Bacillus pumilus: one gene and its partner. The protein of the gene in region 2 binds, or shares a complex with, the protein of the main gene of each other region. Links are inferred from orthologs where the notes say so. Each region holds a gene or a part of one and is shown on either strand. Other genes may lie near its edges. The genes, in order: GPS65_RS14355 and GPS65_RS17660.

The links.
Region 1: GPS65_RS17660 (region 2) and GPS65_RS14355 share a complex: the UniProt entries of both Bacillus subtilis proteins name them as parts of the ktrCD complex. The link is inferred for Bacillus pumilus from one-to-one orthologs.

Annotation. Positions count from the first base shown.
Region 1 is NZ_CP047089.1:2,912,990-2,923,136, forward strand. Bases 7,292-10,147 are described here. They hold GPS65_RS14355 (TrkH family potassium uptake protein), read right to left. Parts: upstream 9,465-10,147; coding sequence 8,118-9,464; downstream 7,292-8,117. Other genes in these bases: GPS65_RS19315 (hypothetical protein), read right to left, coding at 7,292-7,339; GPS65_RS19320 (hypothetical protein), read right to left, coding at 7,332-7,496; GPS65_RS14350 (DUF421 domain-containing protein), read right to left, coding at 7,503-8,021; htpX (protease HtpX), read right to left, coding at 9,608-10,147. Also shown: GPS65_RS14320 (pyridoxal phosphate-dependent aminotransferase), read right to left, coding at 1-226; mtnK (S-methyl-5-thioribose kinase), read left to right, coding at 630-1,823; mtnA (S-methyl-5-thioribose-1-phosphate isomerase), read left to right, coding at 1,830-2,891; GPS65_RS14335 (methylated-DNA--[protein]-cysteine S-methyltransferase), read right to left, coding at 3,143-3,634; GPS65_RS14340 (PAS domain-containing sensor histidine kinase), read right to left, coding at 3,636-5,831; GPS65_RS14345 (acyltransferase family protein), read left to right, coding at 6,125-7,144; more of GPS65_RS19315, read right to left, coding at 7,172-7,291. UniProt on the Bacillus subtilis protein: Integral membrane subunit of the KtrCD potassium uptake transporter. The 2 major potassium transporter complexes KtrAB and KtrCD confer resistance to both suddenly imposed and prolonged osmotic stress.
Region 2 is NZ_CP047089.1:3,494,038-3,504,213, reverse strand. Bases 2,724-5,608 are described here. They hold GPS65_RS17660 (potassium channel family protein), read right to left. Parts: upstream 4,558-5,608; coding sequence 3,889-4,557; downstream 2,724-3,888. Other genes in these bases: GPS65_RS17650 (ATP-binding protein), read right to left, coding at 5,436-5,608; GPS65_RS17655 (gamma-glutamylcyclotransferase family protein), read right to left, coding at 4,595-5,431; ade (adenine deaminase), read right to left, coding at 2,724-3,626. Outside these bases: GPS65_RS17675 (DNA-dependent RNA polymerase subunit epsilon), read left to right, coding at 1-123; rnjA (ribonuclease J1), read left to right, coding at 129-1,796; more of ade, read right to left, coding at 1,896-2,723; more of GPS65_RS17650, read right to left, coding at 5,609-6,746; GPS65_RS17645 (transcriptional regulator AbhA), read right to left, coding at 6,889-7,167; rod-share determining protein MreBH, read left to right, coding at 7,443-8,450; GPS65_RS17635 (protein YkpC), read left to right, coding at 8,525-8,656; GPS65_RS17630 (aminopeptidase), read left to right, coding at 8,763-9,995. UniProt on the Bacillus subtilis protein: Catalytic subunit of the KtrCD potassium uptake transporter. The 2 major potassium transporter complexes KtrAB and KtrCD confer resistance to both suddenly imposed and prolonged osmotic stress.

The DNA of each region.
Region 1 (10,147 bases), 580 kb from region 2 along the record:
TTAATTTCGCTGTTCCGCGGAATGAGGAGTATTGATGATTTTCAGGTTTTGCGACCGCTTCTTGCATCGCTTTTACAATGTGCACGGGAGTTGGCTGATCAGGATTTCCCTGTCCTAAATTAATAATATCTGCGCCTTCCTCCACTTTTTTCTGCACTTTTTGCACAAGGGATGCAAAAAATTGTGTCGGTAATTGTTTCAATACATCTGACTGCTGAAATTCCATTTTTCTTCACCTTCTATTCAAGTTACGTAGCAATACAAACACTGTAATGGATTGTTTCACGAATTGTAAAGCAATTTTGAAAAAGGATTGACATGTGAACTGCAGCTCTGATAATATCTTGAATTAAGAAATGCAAGCAGACACGAAACAATTACATATTGATTTCTCTTATCGAGAGTTGGGCGAGGGATTTGGCCTTTTGACCCCAACAGCAACCGACCGTTAATACCACTGTGAAGTGGGGCGCAGCAAGTAAGCGCCAAGACAATTGTCTTATAGGGCACGGTGCTAATTCCATCAGACGTATGTGCTGAGAGATAAGAGAGGCTTTGAGCATACACGACATCAAGCCTCTTTCTCTCAGGAGAAAGAGGCTTTTTTATATGATTTGGAGGGGAAGCAATTGGTTACACTTACGGCATCATATGAAGAATTAACAGAAAGCTCGGCAGTTGCACTCGCAATTAGACTTGGCTTGATCCAAGAAAGCAGTCATTTGACATGTACGGAAATCGGTGACGGAAATTTAAATTACGTCTTTCATATTTTTGACCATAAACAAGAAAAAGGATTGATTATCAAGCAGGCACTTCCCTACGCCAAAGTGGTCGGAGAGAGCTGGCCACTTACATTAGACCGTGCGAGGATCGAAAGTGCTGCCCTAATCAAGCAGTCAGAATATACGCCGCACCTTGTACCAGCAGTCTATTATTCAGATACAGCTCTTGCTGTGACGGCTATGGAGGATCTATCACACATAGAAATCGTCAGAAAAGGGCTAATTGCCGGAAAACAATATCCGCATTTATCTGATCATGTCGGAGAATTCTTAGGAAAAACACTTTTTTACACTTCTGACTTTGCCACAAATCCTAAAATCAAAAAACAATTTGTGAAGCAATTTACGAATCCAGATCTTTGTGACATTACCGAAAAGCTTGTCTTCACAGATCCTTTCTTTGATAGCAGCACAAATGATTTTGAAGAAGAATTAAGAGAAGCCGCCGAAGCGCTTTGGGCAGATCTTGAAGTGCAAGCAAAAGCAGCTGAATTGAAGCGTATTTTCCTGACATCTGCCGAAACACTTGTTCATGGAGATCTTCATACAGGCAGTATTTTTGCAAGTGAGACGGAAACAAAGATCATTGATCCAGAATTCGCTTTTTATGGTCCCTTCGGATTCGATATCGGTCACTTTATCGCCAACCTGTTCCTAAACGCTTTGTCTCGTGAAAATGAACACGATCAGCAGCACCTTTTTGACCATGTCGTCAATGTATGGGCGACCTTCAAGGAAGTGTTCGCAAAAGCTTGGAAAGAAGACAGCATTGAAGCGTTTAGTGTATCTGACAGCTTTTTAGAAACAACCTTTGACCGTATTTTAAAAGAAGCGACAGGCTTTGCAGGCTGTGAGCTTGTCCGCCGAACGATTGGCCTTGCTCATGCCGCTGATCTTGATGCGATTCCATCACCATCTAAACGGATTCAGCAGAAAAAAACAGCACTTACGCTCGGAAAAACATTCATCAAACAATATCATGCAGTGGAAACAGCGTCTGACCTCGTCGCATTATTCCAGCAATCTGTAAAGGAGTGACGGGTTTTGTCTAAAGAATTTGAAGTCCCCCGTTCTGTCGAATGGGAAGAAAACCATATTAACATTTTGAATCAGCAAAAATTACCGGCAGAAACCGTGTTTGAGCATCTATATACAAAAGAAGACGTGTATGATGCCATTGTCACGTTAAAAGTGCGTGGAGCACCTGCCATTGGCATTACAGCAGCTTTCGGACTGGCGCTCAGTGCCCAAGATATTGAGACAGAAGACATTGATGTGTTTAAAAAAGAAGTCATTCAGATAAAAGAATATTTAAACAGTGCTCGTCCAACCGCTGTGAATCTAGCCTGGGCATTGGAGCGGTTGTTGCGGCGCATTGAGCGTGCAGCTTCAGTCAATGCAGCCAAAACAGACCTTGTCCATGAAGCCATTCAAATTCAAATCGAAGATGAAGAAACATGCAGACAAATCGGTCAAAATGCACTCCAGCTCTTTAAATCAGGTGATCGGATTATGACCATTTGCAATGCAGGTTCCATCGCCACAAGCCGTTACGGAACAGCCCTTGCTCCATTCTATTTAGCGAAAAAGAAAAATCTCGATCTTCACATTTATGCCTGCGAAACACGCCCTGTTCTCCAAGGGGCTAGACTGACAACATGGGAGCTCATGCAAGGCGGCGTAGATGTGACGCTCATTACAGATAACATGGCAGCCCACACGATGAAGGAAAAGCAAATTTCTGCTGTCATTGTTGGAGCTGATCGTATTGCCCGTAATGGAGATGCGGCGAATAAGATTGGCACGTTAAGTCTTGCTATTTTAGCCAAGCATTTTCAAATCCCATTTTTTATAGCTGCACCGCTATCTACCTTTGATGTCTCGACTAAAGACGGATCAGATATTCCAATAGAAGAGCGCGACCCGCTGGAAGTAAAGGAATTTAACGGCGTCCAAATTGCACCACCTGATGTTCAGGTATTCAATCCCGCCTTTGATGTCACTCCTCACCATCTCATTTCAGGGATCATTACAGAGAAAGGGATTATCACGTCGAACTATACTGAAGAGATTGATGCTCTGTTTGCTGAAAACATCTCACTCTGATCATAAAAAAAGCGCCGTGTACTTCTTATTTAAGAGCACTGCGCTTTTTTATTTCATTCGTTTTTGCTAAGATTTCGTTTTTCTGTTCTTCTGTCAAAACGTTCATTTTGACACATAGTGAAGTGATGGCATACATTTTATTCTTTTTGTCCCAAAGCATTCCCTAGCGCCCTCCTTTTTCCCTCAACCAACTTTTTTAGCTTAATAAAAGGATATGTCGCTTGGAAAACTTTTGGAACAGGTCAATCGATTTATTTTTGAACAAATGGGATACCTTCTAATTCAAGCAGAACCGCTTTCATATCTGTCTTCGTTCCTGCATAACCCGTCAGAGATCGGTCTTTTCCAATCACTCTGTGACACGGAATAAAAATAGGTATTGCATTGCGTCTGTTGGCTTGTCCAATCGCTCTCACTGCCTTTGAGTTACCAATCGTTTCTGCAATATCTCCATAACTTTTTGATTCACCATACGGAATAGCCGAAAGTGCTTCCCATACTTGCTCTTGAAACAAAGTTCCCGTTTGCTTGAGCGGGAGATCGAATACTTGTCGCTCACCCTTGAAATATTCATCTAGCTGTTTTTTCGCTTCTTGTAATACAGACGTTTCTTTTTCTTTTAGATTGGATGCTTGCTTTTTTGCTAAAAACGGCTCATCATCAAACATCACTTCAATGATGGCATCGTCTTTTTCTAGTATGTATAGTGCCCCAATTGGTGCGTGATAGACGGTATAATACACGTTAATGCTCTCCTTCTTGTTTCTTCTGTCTAAGTGGCAGCGTGAGATGGAAGACGGTTCCTACCCCTTCCTCACTTTCTACCTCAATGGTTCCTTGGTGCTCTTCAATAATTTTATAACTAACCATTAAGCCAAGTCCAGTTCCTCTTTCTTTTGTCGTATAAAATGGTTCTCCTAGACGCCTCAGCTTGTCCTCTGCCATTCCGCAGCCTTCATCCCGCAGTGATATAACAATATGCTCTTCGCCCTTCCTCTGAATGGTCACATAGACATTTCCTTTTCTCGGCATGACTTCAATTGCATTTTTTAGAATGTTAATAAAGACTTGTTTTAATTGATTTTGTTCGCAATAAATGAGCGGTATCTCATCCATCACATTGAGATGCATTTGAACGTTGCCAAGGTTCGCCTGTGCGTGCAGCAGATCCATCGTGTCTTTCACAATTTGCACCACATTTTTTTCTTCATATACGATGGCTTGCGGCTTCGCTAAAATCAAAAATTCGGTGATGATCGATTCAATTCTTTTCAGCTCTGAAGTGATCACATTAAAATAGAGGGAATACTCCCCTTCTATATTTCCTTTTAACAGTTGGATAAAGCCTTTTAATGCTGTCATTGGGTTTCTGATTTCATGCGCAATGCCAGCGGCAAGCTCACCGACCACATGAAGGGTATCTGATTTTCTCACGCGCTCTTCTAATTCCTTCCGCTCTGTCACATCTCTAAAGATCGCCAAATTCATATTATGAATGATGTTGCGTTTAAAAGAGAATTCTAATATCCGCTGATCTGGGTGGTTCAGCACAAACGGCACTTCATTGTCCATTTCATCTAATGACATCGCTTGGGCAGGCTGTGCCAAATGTTCAACTTGATAAGGCGCAAGGATATGGAAAAGATTCATTTCCGTTAAATGATCATCTTTTAACCCGAGCAGCTCGCTTGCGGAGGGATTGACTTCGATAATGCGGTATTGGTTATCAAAAAGAACAATGCCGTCCATTGATCCATTAAATACTTTACGGAATTTGAGCTCACTTTCCCGCAGCTCCTCCTCCATCCTTTTTCGATCACTCACATTACGTAAAATGGTTAAATGCTGTCCTTCTAATACCGCATGCTTTGATGTAAACTCAAGCTCTTTAAACTGCCCATTCGCCATTCTGAACAAAAGCTCTTCCCTTATTTCATGATTCCGAATATATCGCCTTCTAGTCGGTCTATATCTCTGATCAGATTTCACGAGAAAGTCTGTGAGTTTTTTGCCAATCAGTGAATGCATAGGCAATTCAAAAATGCGGCAGGCTGATTCATTTGCTCTGACAATCTCTCCATCATCCGCCCATATGATGATTGCATCCATTGCATTTTCAAAAATTTCTCTAAAGCGTTCCTCACTTTTTAACAGCTTTTCTTCCATTAACCTTTTTTCTGTAATATCCCGCATGATGGACATATAAAAACCGCTCATCACATTTGATGTAATGGTGAGCTCGAATAATTTGTACTGGCCAGATTGAAGGGTAACGGGAAGCTCTCCCTTGGCTTTCCCAGTCTCTTTAAGTGATGTTAAAAGGTGCTGTAAGGCTGGAAGATTTTCATCTTCGACAAATTCATTTAAATAACGATCGGTTAAATCAGTCTTTTGCAGTTCAAAGCTCTGACAAAAAGAATGATTGGCGTCGATCATGCAGCCATCCTGATCAAAAATGACCATGCCGTCAATGGCTCGGTCAAACAAATCTTTGAACAGCTGCTCATTCATCGATCGTTCTCGTTCTAGTATTTTCTTTGAGGAAATATCTCGCATGACCACAATATATTGCTGATTCAAGACGTCATGCTCTGCGACAAATTCAATATATTTTGTTTCTCCGTTTTCAAGCTGAATGGAAATTTCTCTTCTTAACGTTCCTTTTCGAAAAAATAAATCAAGGGAGCATTCAATTTTGTCTTTCGGGATGCCGTATAGGAAATCTAGAACGGATTTATTGAGGAGGTCTTCTTTCGATGTCTGTACAAGCCTGCATGTCGCTTCATTGGCTTGGATAATATTGAGGTGTTGATCAAATATGAAAATGGCATCTAACGTCTTATTTAACAGCATTTTTTGCTGCATCAACTCTGTTCGCAAATATTCGTTCTCTTTTGCTAATTTTCTGATATCTTCTGCGCCATCGAGCGTTTCAGTCATTCTCTTACACTCCTTTTCCAGCCTCATTCCTCTACAATATTTCTACAATATTTTCATTGTTCCTTCATTCGACTCATAAAAAAAGATAACTTTTTACACGAAGACTGTCTCTTTTGTTGCATTTGGATGACAGGATTGAACCTCGATTCTCTTTTCTTACGCTTTTTTTACAACCGTTCTACAATTTCACATCAAATAGCGAAACGAGCCAAAAAGTATTTTAAAATGGGGCAAATACGGGAACAGTGCACTTAGAACATTTATGTTTAAAATCAAGCAGGAAAGGTGATGTTATGGCATCTTCACGAGATAGTTATTTTGATAATGCGAAGTTTCTTCTGATTTTTCTAGTGGTTTTTGGTCATTTGTTACGATCATTCATTCATGATAATGATTGGATGCTTTATTTATACAAGTTTATTTATACTTTTCATATGCCTGCCTTTATTTTGGTTTCTGGGTTCTTTGCAAAAGGGTTTAGAAAACCAGGTTTTATGAAAAAAGTCGCTGTTAAGCTGATCATCCCATATTTCATTTTTCAGGTGATCTATTCCGTTTACTATTATCTCTTGCAGGATCAAAGCATCGCCAATTTAAATCCAATTGACCCGCAATGGTCTTTATGGTTTTTAATTAGTTTATTCTTTTGGAACTTGCTACTCATTCCTTTTTCTAAACTGCCATTTCAGTGGGCGATGATCGTCAGTTTGTCAATTGCGTTACTTGTCGGTTACGTAGACAGTATTAGCAATACGCTGAGCTTGTCGCGTACATTTGTCTTTTTGCCGATGTTTTTAGCTGGCTTCTATTTAAAAAAGCAGCATTTTGAATTCATCCGTACAAGTAAAGGAAAACTGGCAGCACTTCTTGTATTAATGGCTGTATTCTTGTTTTGCTATTTATATGAATTTGATTATTCCTTCTTATTTGGATCACAGTCATATGCTTCTCTTGGTGATGAAGGAGTCATTGCGGCAATGAAACGAATGGCATGGTATTTGCTTGCATTCGGCGCTACATTCAGCTTCTTTGCTTTAGTCCCAACACGACGTTTCTTCTTTACAAAATGGGGCACAAGAACGCTATATGTGTATTTATTACATGGCTTTGTCATCAAGCTCCTTAGAACGACTTGGTTTGATGATTGGGCCCTGAATGCAGCAAGTGTGCTCATGTTATTACTACTGACCATTCTGCTCACCTTTACCCTGTCTAGCACCTTTGTTAAAACCGTTGCACAGCCAGTGATTGAGCTCAAAATGACCAATCTTATGCGTACAATTACCGGCAGACAAGGCAGTTATAGCAAATAAAAAACGATCCTGCGAGGATCGTTTTTTCTATTTTTTGTGACATTCATCATCTTTCTTAGGTTTTACAAGCGTATCAATCCATTTGCTGCTGTTGATATCTCCAAGCTCACTGCCAAATTCCTCTTCTAAGATATCTGGGTCCATCGGCTTTTTATGGTCTTTCATGTCCTTGCTTTTTACATGCTTCTTAGTCATGAGATCCTCCCCCTTGTTTCCCTTTATGAGAATTTCGGTTTGCCTGACGGTCTCTTGATTGTTCATCAAATTGTGTTTGTCCTTGATCATGTGCCATGCTCTCTGTCGGTGTCATATTATTTGTCAGTGCTTCATTTTTCGCTGCTTTTCTTTTCATCTGAAATCAGTCCTTTTTTAACATATTTAGTTCTTCTCTTAATTGGTCTAGAAATTCCGTCATTTGTTTGACCGTCACCGGCTTTTCCTCTGGCTTTAACTCATAGCCGATTTGTCCATTGGCTTCTAGGGTGGCTTTTTTGAGACTGCTGATCTCTGTAATACCTTGCTGCTTTAGGCGCATTTTAAATTGATCTCTTGTAAGCCTCGTTTTCTTCAACTTGTGATCAAGCATTTCTCCGTCTTGTAGAATCACCACCGATTTCCCTGAAACTAATTTTTCAAAGAAATCAGATTGAATCGACAGCTTCTCCATGATGACAAGCGCCACAATAAAGGTAGCGGCTGCATAAATCGTTTCAAGTAAATTATGCTCAATAAAGGGTTGGATAATAATCGATCCGATTGAAATCATGATCACTGTTTGTTGAACAGTTAATTGACTAATGGATTTGGGCCCTGCTATTCTCAGCAGCAAGGTACCAACTAGCAGCATGACAATCGCTTTCCATATTACATCCAGCACGTCTCGTTCACCTCTTACCTATAGATTGCGAACATCGTATGTGATTTAGCCAGTTAGATAATGGAAATAAAAAAACAGCATTCGCTCGGAATGCTGTTAGCCGATGATGACACGCTCTTTCGGATAATGATAATTCGCTTCGCTTTCTCTTCGGCCAATTAAATATAAAAAGCTTGGAATGCCGATACGTCCAATAAACATGACCATCATAATGATACACTTACCAAAAACAGAGAGCTCAGAGGTAATCCCTAATGATAGACCTGTTGTTCCGAAAGCAGAACAGACTTCAAATAAATTTTGAAGAAGCGTATTATGTTCGGATAAGGTTAATAAGAATGTAGCACCAAACACCAATATAAAGGCCATCATCGTCACCATCAGAGATTTGTTAATATCTGCTTGATGCAGCTCTCTTTTGAAAATTTTAATGGACTTATTTCCCCGGGCAAAATGAAACAATGCGAGTAAATTAAGGGCAAACGTGGTTGTCCGAATTCCGCCCCCGACAGAGCTTGGAGAAGCCCCGATAAACATGAGTAGACATAAAAATAACAGCGTCGGTTCTGTCAATTGAGTAATATCTAATGTGGAAAGTCCCCCACTTCTTGTAGCTGTCGATTGAAACAATGAATAAAATAACACTTCGTGCCAGCTCTTTCCTAAAAACGTAAACCGTGCTTCAAGAGCATAAATCCCAATAGCGCCAACAATGACTAAGCTGCCAAACGTAATCGTTGTGATTTTTGTAAACAACGAGAACGATGCATGCTTTCGGTCCTGATTAAATAAGTAATCCTTTACTTCCACGAGCACAGGAAAGCCAATCGCGCCAAAGATGATCAGCAGCATCGTAATAAATTGGACGAAATAATCATCTTTGTATGGGATGAGCGAGTTCCCTGTAATATCGAAGCCACCATTGGTGGTCGCACTTATACTTGAGAAGAAGCCATGTAAGAATGCTGTCTGTACATCGTAATATTTGAGAAAATACATACTTAAGATCAGACCGCCTACAAACTCAATAAGCAAAATTAAATATAAAACCTGCTTCATTAATTTCACAATTCCTGATAAATTGCTCTGGTTTTGATCTGCCATAATGAGCTTTCTTTCTTTAATACCGATTCTTTTTCGCATGACAATCCACACAAAGGTACCGAGCGTCATAATGCCGATACCCCCGATTTGAAGGACAAACGCAAGGATCCACATACCTGCCACACTAAATGTTTGCGAAGTATCAACCACAGTAAGTCCTGTGACACTCACAGCACTCACCGCCGTAAATAATGCATCGATAAATGTCCACTTCACCCCATCTTGATGAGCGACTGGCAAACTGAGAAGAATAAGTGAGACGGTTACAGCGAGAAAATAATAAAGGGCAATCAGCTGGAAAGCCGATAGCCGGTCAATTAGCTTTTTAATTGGGTTCATTGTCATTCCTTCTTTTAACTTTCATTTTTCAATACTTATCATTTTAATGAAAAGAGACATGATTTTAAAGATATTTTATGCTTTATTTACTTTTTCATCAAAAAAGAAAAGACATCCTGTAACAGAATGTCTTTTCGTCTCTCTTATTTTGCTTCTAGTCTTCTAATTCTTTCGTTTAAATCAGGGTGTGTTGAGAAAAGAGAAGCTTTTCGTTTACCACTAATTTTAAGCGTAGCAACTGCTGTTTGATCATCATCTTTAATTCGTGACGTATACGCCTCAAGCGAGCGAAGTGCATGAACCATCTTATCTTTACCCGCAAGGTCAGCTCCCCCGCGGTCTGCATGGAATTCACGATGTCTAGAATATGCAAACACGACAAGGCTTCCTAGAACAGAGAAAATGATTTGGAAAACAATCACTGCAATAAAATGAACAATCGGCACAAGCTCTTCACGCGAAACAAAGCGACTTGCGATCCATGCCGCAATTCTTGAAAGGAAGACAACGAACGTGTTGACGATCCCTTGAAGCAGCGTCATTGTCACCATGTCTCCGTTCGCAACGTGAGCAACTTCGTGAGCGATGACACCTTCAACTGCTGCATCATCCATTTCATGAAGCAATCCAGTGGAAACCGCAACAAGTGATCTTCTCTTAGAAGGACCTGTCGCAAAAGCATT
Region 2 (10,176 bases):
GAAAGAGACGTACGCGATAAGTTGAAAAAACATAGCTACAACATTGAATTCATTCAACCTGTAGACGGTGCTTTTTTAGACTATGAACGAGAAAGTGAAAATTTTAAAGTATTGGAGCTATGAGAGGAATGAAATTTGTAAAAAACGATCAGGCGGCAGTTTTTGCGCTCGGCGGATTAGGCGAGATCGGTAAAAACACGTATGGCGTTCAATTTCAAGATGAAATCATTTTAATTGATGCTGGTATTAAGTTCCCTGAAGATGAGCTTCTTGGAATTGACTACGTCATCCCTGACTATACGTACTTAGTTAAAAACGAAGATAAAATCAAAGGTCTTTTCATCACTCACGGACATGAAGACCACATCGGCGGTATCCCTTACCTTCTCAAGCAAGTGAATATTCCAGTTTACGGCGGCAAACTCGCAATCGGCCTACTTCGTAATAAATTGGAAGAACATGGTCTCTTGAGACAGACAAAACTTCACATTTTTGAAGAAGAAGATACCATTAAATTTAGAAAAACAGCTGTGTCTTTCTTTAGAACAACTCACAGTATTCCAGATTCTTATGGAATTGTCGTGAAGACACCTCCTGGTAACATCGTACATACAGGTGATTTCAAGTTTGACTTTACGCCTGTTGGCGAGCCTGCCAACTTAACAAAAATGGCTGAAATCGGGAAAGAAGGCGTTCTATGTCTTTTATCCGATAGTACAAACAGTGAAATTCCAGAATTTACGATGTCTGAAAGACGCGTAGGAGAAAGCATTGATGACATCTTTAGAAAAGTTGACGGACGTATCATCTTTGCGACGTTTGCTTCGAACATTCACAGACTTCAGCAAGTGATCGAGTCCGCTGTTGCTAACGGCCGAAAAGTTGCGGTGTTTGGACGTAGTATGGAGTCTGCTATTGATATTGGACAAGATCTTGGCTACATTAAATGTCCGAAAAACACGTTTATTGAACACAATGAAATCAACCGCCTTCCAGCAAACAAAGTGACGATCCTATGTACTGGAAGCCAAGGTGAGCCGATGGCTGCTCTTTCTCGTATTGCAAACGGCACTCATCGCCAGATTTCGATTAATCCTGGAGACACAGTTGTTTTCTCATCTTCACCGATTCCTGGTAACAATATTAGCGTAAGCCGCACCATTAACCAGCTTTACCGTGCTGGCGCTGAGGTCATTCATGGCTCACTTAATAATATTCATACATCTGGTCACGGCGGACAAGAAGAACAAAAGCTGATGCTCCGTTTAATTAAACCAAAATTCTTTATGCCGATTCACGGTGAATACCGCATGCAAAAAACGCATATTAAACTGGCGAATGATTGCGGAATTCCTGAGGAAAACTGCTTTATCATGGATAATGGTGAAGTTCTTGCACTTAAAGGCGACGAAGCAAGTGTCGCTGGCAAAATTCCATCAGGGAACGTGTATATCGACGGAAGCGGAATTGGTGATATCGGGAATATCGTCTTAAGAGACCGCCGCATTCTTTCAGAAGAAGGTCTAGTCATTGTAGTCGTCAGCATGGATATGAAAGAATTCAAAATCTCTGCTGGTCCTGATCTCATCTCAAGAGGCTTTGTCTACATGAGAGAATCTGGCGACCTCATCAACGACGCACAAGATCTCATTTCAAAGCATCTTGAAAAAGTAATGGAACGTAAGACAACTCAGTGGTCGGAAATTAAGAACGAAATTACGGACACTCTTGCTCCTTTCCTTTACGAAAAAACAAGACGCCGCCCAATGATCTTACCGATTATTATGGAAGTGTAATCATAAAAGAGACACAAGCCGATTGGCTGTGTCTCTTTTTTTCATCAAGTATTAAAAAAAGCCGCATATATACATCGTACACATGCGGTTTCTTACTTTTTATGATTGAATAGGGAGGTGCTGAAAGTTTCTGACATCAAATAAGCCTTTTGTTGTCATTTTCACATCAGGAATGACTGGAAGTGCCAAGAAAGAAAGCGTCAAAAACGGATTAAAGTCTAAGGAAAAGCCAGTTTCTTTTAGCGCTTCATGAAGTGAATGAAGGCTTTCATTGACGAGATGTGCCGGCTGATCTGACAACAAACCAGAGATTGGTAATGGCAGCGTATGAAGTGACTGCCCCTCTTTAACAACAGTCAAACCGCCGCCTGCTTCTTTTAACGCCTCAATCGCTTTGATAATATCAGCATCATTTGTGCCGACTGCAATTAAGTTATGTGAATCATGTGCAACCGTTGTTGCAATTGCACCTTGTTTGATGCCGAAGCCGCTGACAATTCCTACACCCATTTCAGATAAACCTTGATGACGTTCAACAAGCACCATTTTTAATACATCTCTGCCTGTATCACTTGTAAATTGTCCGTTCATTTCTGAAGGAGAGACTTGTTCTAACTTTGTTTCAAGCTGATTCGGAATAATACGGATGACATTCATATGCTGATCACCCGTAATAGGTAGTGCAATGTCTTCCTCTTGAACATCTATGGCATGAACAGATTGTAATAATGCTGGGCTCGGTGCGATCTTTTCGACACTCGGCTTGTACTCTCCGTTCTGTGCAACCAATTCACCTGCGATAAATACGCTTGTAATATCTACATGATGAAAGTCTGAAACGAGCATAAAATCAGCATCATAGCCTGGTGCAATGGCTCCCTTTGTTTTAAGACCAAAACACTCTGCGGCATTTAAGCTTCCCATTTGATAAGCTAAAAATGGATCTAATCCTTCTTTTATGGACATCCGTACTTGCTCATCAATACTTCCCTGTGCCATTAGATCATCCAAATGTTTATCATCTGTACAAAAGAAAAAGCGTCGCGCATTCTTTTCATTGACAGCGGGTAAAACATTTTTCACGTTTTTGGCAACAGATCCTTCTCTCAGCATCACATACATACCTCTTTTTACACGTTCAAGGGCTTCCTGTGCTGTTGTCACCTCATGGTCTGTTTGGACACTCGCTGTCCGGTAGACGTTGATTAATCGGTCTGTTAAGCCTGCTAGATGGCCATCAATCAGTTTATTCTCGTGTTGCGCATCAAGCAGCTTTTGAAGCATATCTTCTTCTGCCTGCTCCACACCGACATAGTCCATCACCTCTGCAAGACCAAGCACTTCCTTCTCTTGATAAAGAGGCTTTAAATCTTTCGCTTTTAATGTAGCACCTGATCGTTCAAAACTGACTGCCGGTACACAGGAAGGCAGCATGAAATAAATATGTAAGGCAGCTTTTTTCGCTTCTTCCAGCATAAAACGGATGCCTGTTATACCTGACACATTGGCGATTTCATGCGGATCTGTTACGACAGTTGTCACACCGTGAGGAACGACAGCTTTGGAGAATTCGGCAGGGGTAACCATAGAAGACTCGATATGAACGTGGCCATCAATAAAACCAGGCACAAGCATTTGACCTACTGCATCAAGCTCCTGTTCTCCCTCGTACTCTCCTATCCCGACGATTTGTCCATTTTCAACAGCGACATCTGCGTCTATCCATTCCTGGTTAAACACATCCATGACTTTCGCATGTTTAATTACGAGGGCTGCTTTTTTTCTCTTTGCTGCTACCTCAATTTGATGTCTGAAAAGCTCCTTATCCAACGACACTGCCTCCTCCAAGTAAACAATATAATGTTTCTTATCGTAAACGAATCTGTTTGTCCAGTCAATGACATTTAGAGAAAATCAACCATATCAAAACACTGATTTTTATTTCTGAATAGTGATAATTGCATGAAAAATAAGATGACTTATTTTTGCGGTTATACATGATCAAAGCAACCATTTTCAGTTTCTATTTTCGCCTCAATGTCCACCTGTCATGAACACATTCATGTAAAAAAACACCCCGTCTTCGGAGTGTTTAATAATCGTTCTGCATTTCTCGTTTTTCAAAGCGTCCTATATCGGCTACTGCCCCAATGACAATGAGGATATCTTCTTTTTGGATCATTTCATCTGCCAGCGGGGAAACAATGACTTCCTTTCCGCGCTTGATCGCAACAATATTGATACCGTATCTTGCCCTAATATCAAGATCTAGAAGAGAATGTCCCGCAAGCCTGTTGTTTGCAACGATCTCAATCAGGCTGTACTCATCTGACAGTTCGAGGTAATCAAGCACGTTATTTGAAATGATCTTATGTGCAATCCGTCTCCCCATATCTCGCTCTGGATGAACGACGCGATCCGCTCCAATTTTGTTAAGCACCTTTTCATGGTAATCATTTTGCGCTTTCACAGTGACCATTTTCACGCCAAGCTCTTTCAGCATAATCGTTGTTAAAATACTTGCCTGAATGTTTTCGCCAATCGCAACGATGACATGATCAAAATTGCGAATACCAAGATTTTTTAAAACGTTTTCGTCCGTCGAATCACCAATAACCGCATGTGAGGCAATTTTCGCGTACTCGTTTACTCGATCTTCATTCATATCCATTGCCATGACTTCAAGTCCTTCTTCGCTCAGCGCCTTGCAAATACTTCCACCAAAGCGTCCAAGACCAATGACCGCATATTCCTTTTTCATGTTCAGACTCCTTTTATCTCACTTACCATGCATTTTACTACGGTTTGATTAATGAATCCATATGTGAACGGATTTTTTTACGGAACGCTTCACTTAAATAAAGGTCTGCTCCTTTTTCGATTTCACTGCGATAATGAGTTGGCGGGGCGATTTCTTCGCTTTTTTGAAGCACAAGAAAGGTTAAACAGTCCTCATACATTTGATCACCTATTTTGACATCGACAAATGCTGGACGATATGTACCTTCATATACGCCTTCTCTTTTATACAAATAACGAATGGCATCAAAAGGAACTTCATATAAAACACCCTCTGTTTCCCCGCCATCTTCTACCATATCAGCTCTTGATCCATCTGGCCTCACCAAGGTAAATCTCGTTGTAAAACCATTTAGTACTCCACCGCCGATGATTTGTTTGAAATGATGATCGACTTCTGCGAGCTTAAATCTAGCATCATCCATACAGGAGCCATAGGCAAAATAATAGAAGGATGATGGTTTTTGCTGCCACAGTTGATAAGCTTTCCAGCACCCTCTCTTTATTTCTTTCAGCACTGATGCCTTTTGCTCTGGCAACGTGTATGTCACGGCTGCTAACTGACCTCGATCCGTCATGACATTGATTTCCTGCTTGTCATACCCTTCCTCTAGTACATCTATCTTATTCAACGCGTCAGCGGTTACCTCGTACAATTCCCCGTATACAGTGCCTTTTTCTGCAGGAATACATGCTGGATATCCTTGACCTGTATCATAAATCCTTCCACTCATCCAAGCAGATTTAGCTAATAGCCTGCTTTCCTTCATGTACGTTTCGTGGTGCTTTTCATGCTGCAATAGCGTTCCATATACAAATAAAACCTTTACCGTCATGACTTCACGTCCTCTCAACTTGCTGCTGTCTGCTTTTTTGACACACTGGCAAATAAATATGAAAAGCTGTGCCTTTTCCAAGCTCACTTGACACGTCCATTCTTCCGTGATGATCTTTTAAAATTGTCGCACAGATGGTCAGACCAAGCCCTGTTCCTTCTTTTTTCGTGGAAAAGAAAGGATCATATATTTTTTGAATATCTTCTTCAGACATCCCTTTTCCTTCATCTTGAATGGTAATCTTCCATTCATTCAATACTTTTTCTGTAGATATGTATATGCTACCACCTTCAGGCATTGCCTCAATCGCATTTTTGATTAAATTAATGAACAGCTGCTTCATTTGATTAGCGTCTGCGAGGATGGCACCGGCATCCTGCCTTTTAAATGGCTGCTTGAGGTCAATATTTGACAGAACGGCATTTGTTTTTAATAAAGTAATCACTTGTTCTAGAAGCTCATGAAGCTGGACTTCTTGAAAATGGACAGATTGAGGCTTAGCCAATACAAGCAGCTCACTTAAAACAAAATCAATCCGTTTAATTTCTGAAAAGATAATGTCAAAATAATCGGTTCTTTCAGGATATTGTGTCTTCATCAGCTGCAAAAAACCATTTACGGATGTCAGTGGATTTCTGACTTCATGGGCGATTCCAGCGGCTATTTGTCCAGCGACTGCCAGCTTTTGCGCCTGCATTTGCAATTGCTGATTGGATCTTTCAAGCTCAAGCTTCGCCTGCTTTTGTTTCGTAATATCAGCTACCGTTCCAATTCCTCCGGTAAACTGGTGGTGCTCGTCAAAATAAAGCTTGTAATGAACGTCTCCCCATACCTTCTTTCCCTCTTTATGGAGAAGCTGCAGTTCTACCCGTCCCGCATCCTTATGCTCCTTGATCACAGATAATAAATGCTGGACCACGCGTTCCTCTTGATCAAAGTACTGATTGTACATGGTACCTAGACATTCATCGATGTCATAGCCCGTCATTTGTGTCCATGCTTGATTTAAGAAAATAATTTCACCTTTTTCATTTGTTTCAAAGACGATTTCTTGCAAGTTATCTGTGATTCGATTCAGCCGCTCTGTCAGTTCGTGTGCTTCTTTTTCTCTCGTATTTAAGTCTGACACAAGTAGATTTAAGCGGTCTACATAGCCTGATATAACCCAGATCCCTGTTAGAACAAGGACTGTAAAGGCTAAATCGAGCGGCCAATTAATTTGATAGCCACCTAGATAATAAAAGAAATCCCAGCTTAAAATTAAAATAAATGCAAGAACAGATAACACGATCCGCACTTGATATGTTTTGTTCAAATGATTCCACCTGCCGCCCTGAGATTCTTTGTCAATTGTACCATTTTCCACTTATTTTTTGAGGGAGATGGGGCATTTTTAAGGAACTTTTTCAGAAAAAAAGCCTGTTCTCAGCACAAAGGAAGAGATCAGGCTTTTTTCATTACTGCTGAAGAGCTTCTTGAAGTTCTTTTAACAGTAGTTCTGCGCCTTCAGCGCTTAATGTAATTTGACCATTACCATAATCATGGTTCTCTGATGTAATCTCACCAGTCATGAGGCAAACACCTTCTGGCTGGTATTTTTTCAAGACGATTTTATCCCCATCTATAAAAAATTCCATACTGTCTTTAATAGCAATATCAAGTGCTCTTCTTAATTCGATTGGCATCACAATACGCCCTAGTTCGTCTACTTTTCTTACGACTCCGATAGATTTCAAATTCGTTCCCTCTTTCTTTCATTAGCTCAAGATCAATCTGTTTTTCACCAATTGATATATCGTAGACGTAAGAGATTCTCAAAAGGTTTCTCTTCTATAAAAATTTTTTTCATAAAAGAAAAAACAAAGGGAAAATTTATTGTGATTGTCAAAATGATACTTGAATTTTACAAGTTCATTTCAAGGTTATCACAAACCCCCACAAATGACCTCAACCCTTTGAACTTTTAAATGTAAAATTGTTTAAATAGCAAAAATAGAGATTGGGTGAAAACATGTTTCAAAATGCCGAAATTGGAATTGATTTAGGAACAGCTAACATATTGGTTTATAGTAAAAATAAGGGAATTATTTTAAATGAACCGTCCGTCGTGGCAGTCGATACAGAAACAAAAACTGTACTTGCCGTCGGAACAGAAGCAAAAGAAATGATTGGGAAAACTCCTGGGAAAATTGTGGCGATCCGTCCAATGAAAGACGGTGTCATCGCTGATTATGATATGACAACAGATTTACTCAAACAAATCATGAAAAAAGCAGGAAAAAATATCGGGTTTACTTTCAGAAAACCAACGGTCGTCGTCTGTACACCTTCTGGTTCAACAGCTGTTGAGCGCCGCGCCATCAGTGATGCTGTGAAAAACTGTGGAGCAAAGCACGTGCATTTAATCGAAGAACCTGTTGCAGCGGCAATCGGCGCTGATCTTCCAGTAGATGAGCCTGTTGCAAACGTCGTAGTCGATATTGGCGGAGGAACAACAGAAGTTGCCATCATTTCGTTTGGCGGCGTGGTCTCTTGTCATTCCATTCGAATTGGCGGAGATCAGCTTGATGAAGATATCATTACGTTTGTGCGAAAGAAATATAACCTATTAATCGGCGAGCGGACAGCTGAACAGGTTAAGATGGAAATTGGTTATGGTCTTATTGAGCATGAGCCAGAGTCATTAGAAGTACGTGGACGTGATCTAGTAACAGGTCTTCCAAAAACGATCACACTTGAATCTCATGAGATTCAAGGTGCTATGCGAGAGTCACTCCTTCATATTTTAGAGGCGATTCGCGCCACATTAGAGGACAGCCCCCCGGAGCTTAGTGGTGACATCGTAGACCGCGGCGTGATCTTAACTGGCGGTGGCGCTTTGTTAAACGGAATTCAAGAATGGCTCTCACAGGAGATTGTCGTTCCAGTTCATATTGCTGCAAATCCACTTGAATCTGTTGCAATCGGAACAGGTCGTTCACTCGAAGTCATTCATAAATTACAAAAAACATTAAAATAATCTCCTTGTTCTACTTCTTTTTTTATCCTTTCGATCATATCGTGAGGAATGGATAAACGTGAAGGAGGAAGAACATGTTGCTTGATTTAGGTAAACGGGTCGTTGTCACAGTCATTTTAACGGGTATTATCTTAGGAGGAATGAGCCTGTCGTTTTCACATATGCCCCCTTCTAATGCACAGCCTGTGAAACAACTGAACCGCTAAAAAAGCCGCACGAAAGCGGCTTTTTTATTTTGGCTTTTCGCGTGCTCCCCATTTTCCTTTTCGGTCTTAAATCTGATATGATGAACATGACTAAAGGAGGGTTTTTATGAGTTCATTTGAAAAACAACTAGATCAATATGCGAAGACCATCGTTGAAGTCGGTGTGAATGTTCAAAAAGAACAAGAAGTCGTCGTATCCGCATCAACTGAATCTGCAGACCTTGTTCGTCTTGTCGCGAAACATGCGTATGAGCGCGGGGCGAAAAACGTACATATCCGCTGGAGTGACGGTGTTCTTGCTCGTTTAAAATATGAACATGCACCGCAGGATGTGTTTGAGCAATTCCCTGAATGGGAAGCACAGATGATGGAAACCATTGCAAAACGCGGCGGAGCTTTTATCACGATCTTGTCAGAAAGCCCTGACCTTCTGCGAGGCATTGATTCGAAAAAAATCGCTGCACAGCAAAAAGCCGCTGGATCCGCCCTTCATACATATCGCCAATACGTTCAATCAGACAAAGTGGCTTGGACGGTCGTCGGCGCTGCATCAAAAGATTGGGCGAAAAAGATTTCCCCTGACCAGACAGACGAAGAAGCTATTGCTTTATTATGGGATCAAATCTTTAAAGTTGCTCGCGCTGATCAAGCAGATCCTGTGGAGGCTTGGAAAAAGCACGATGAATCGCTAAATGAAAAGGTTAAAATCCTAAATGAGCGCCACTACCACAAGCTTCATTATGATGCTCCTGGAACTGATTTAACGATTGAGCTCCCTGAACAGCACATTTGGGTAGGTGCCGGCAGCGTGAGTGAGCATGGCGTCTCTTTCATGGCCAACATGCCAACAGAAGAAGTGTTTACCGTACCTAAAAAAGATGGTGTAAATGGGACTGTCTCAAGCACAAAACCGCTCAGCTATGCAGGAAATATCATTGATGAGTTTACTTTAACATTTGAAAATGGCCGAATTGTCGATGTGAAAGCGAAGGAAGGCGAAGACATTTTAACTTCACTCGTTGAAACAGATGAAGGCTCTCATTATCTAGGTGAAGTTGCTCTTGTACCAGATGATTCACCAATCTCAAATTCAAATATTCTCTATTACAATACCCTTTATGATGAAAACGCATCGAATCACCTTGCCATCGGCAGCGGATATGCGTTCAATATCGAAGGCGGAAAAGAGATGAAACGTGAAGAATTGGATGCAGCTGGTGTAAACAACAGTATTACACACGTCGATTTCATGATTGGTTCAAAGGAAATGAATATTGACGGTATTACAAAAGACGGGAAACGCGAACCGATCTTCCGTAATGGGAACTGGGCGATTTAACCGAAAAAAAGACATCCATTTGTGGATGTCTCAGGTTGTTGACAAAGGGCTAAAATGATCTTTATTTTAGCCCTTTGTCTTCTTTTCAGCGTGATAGAAAACCTTTGAAGTCTAGGAAGGACGAGCATCGGAGCGGAGCGAATTTGACATTCGTGAGCACCGAAGCGCAGACCTGACAACG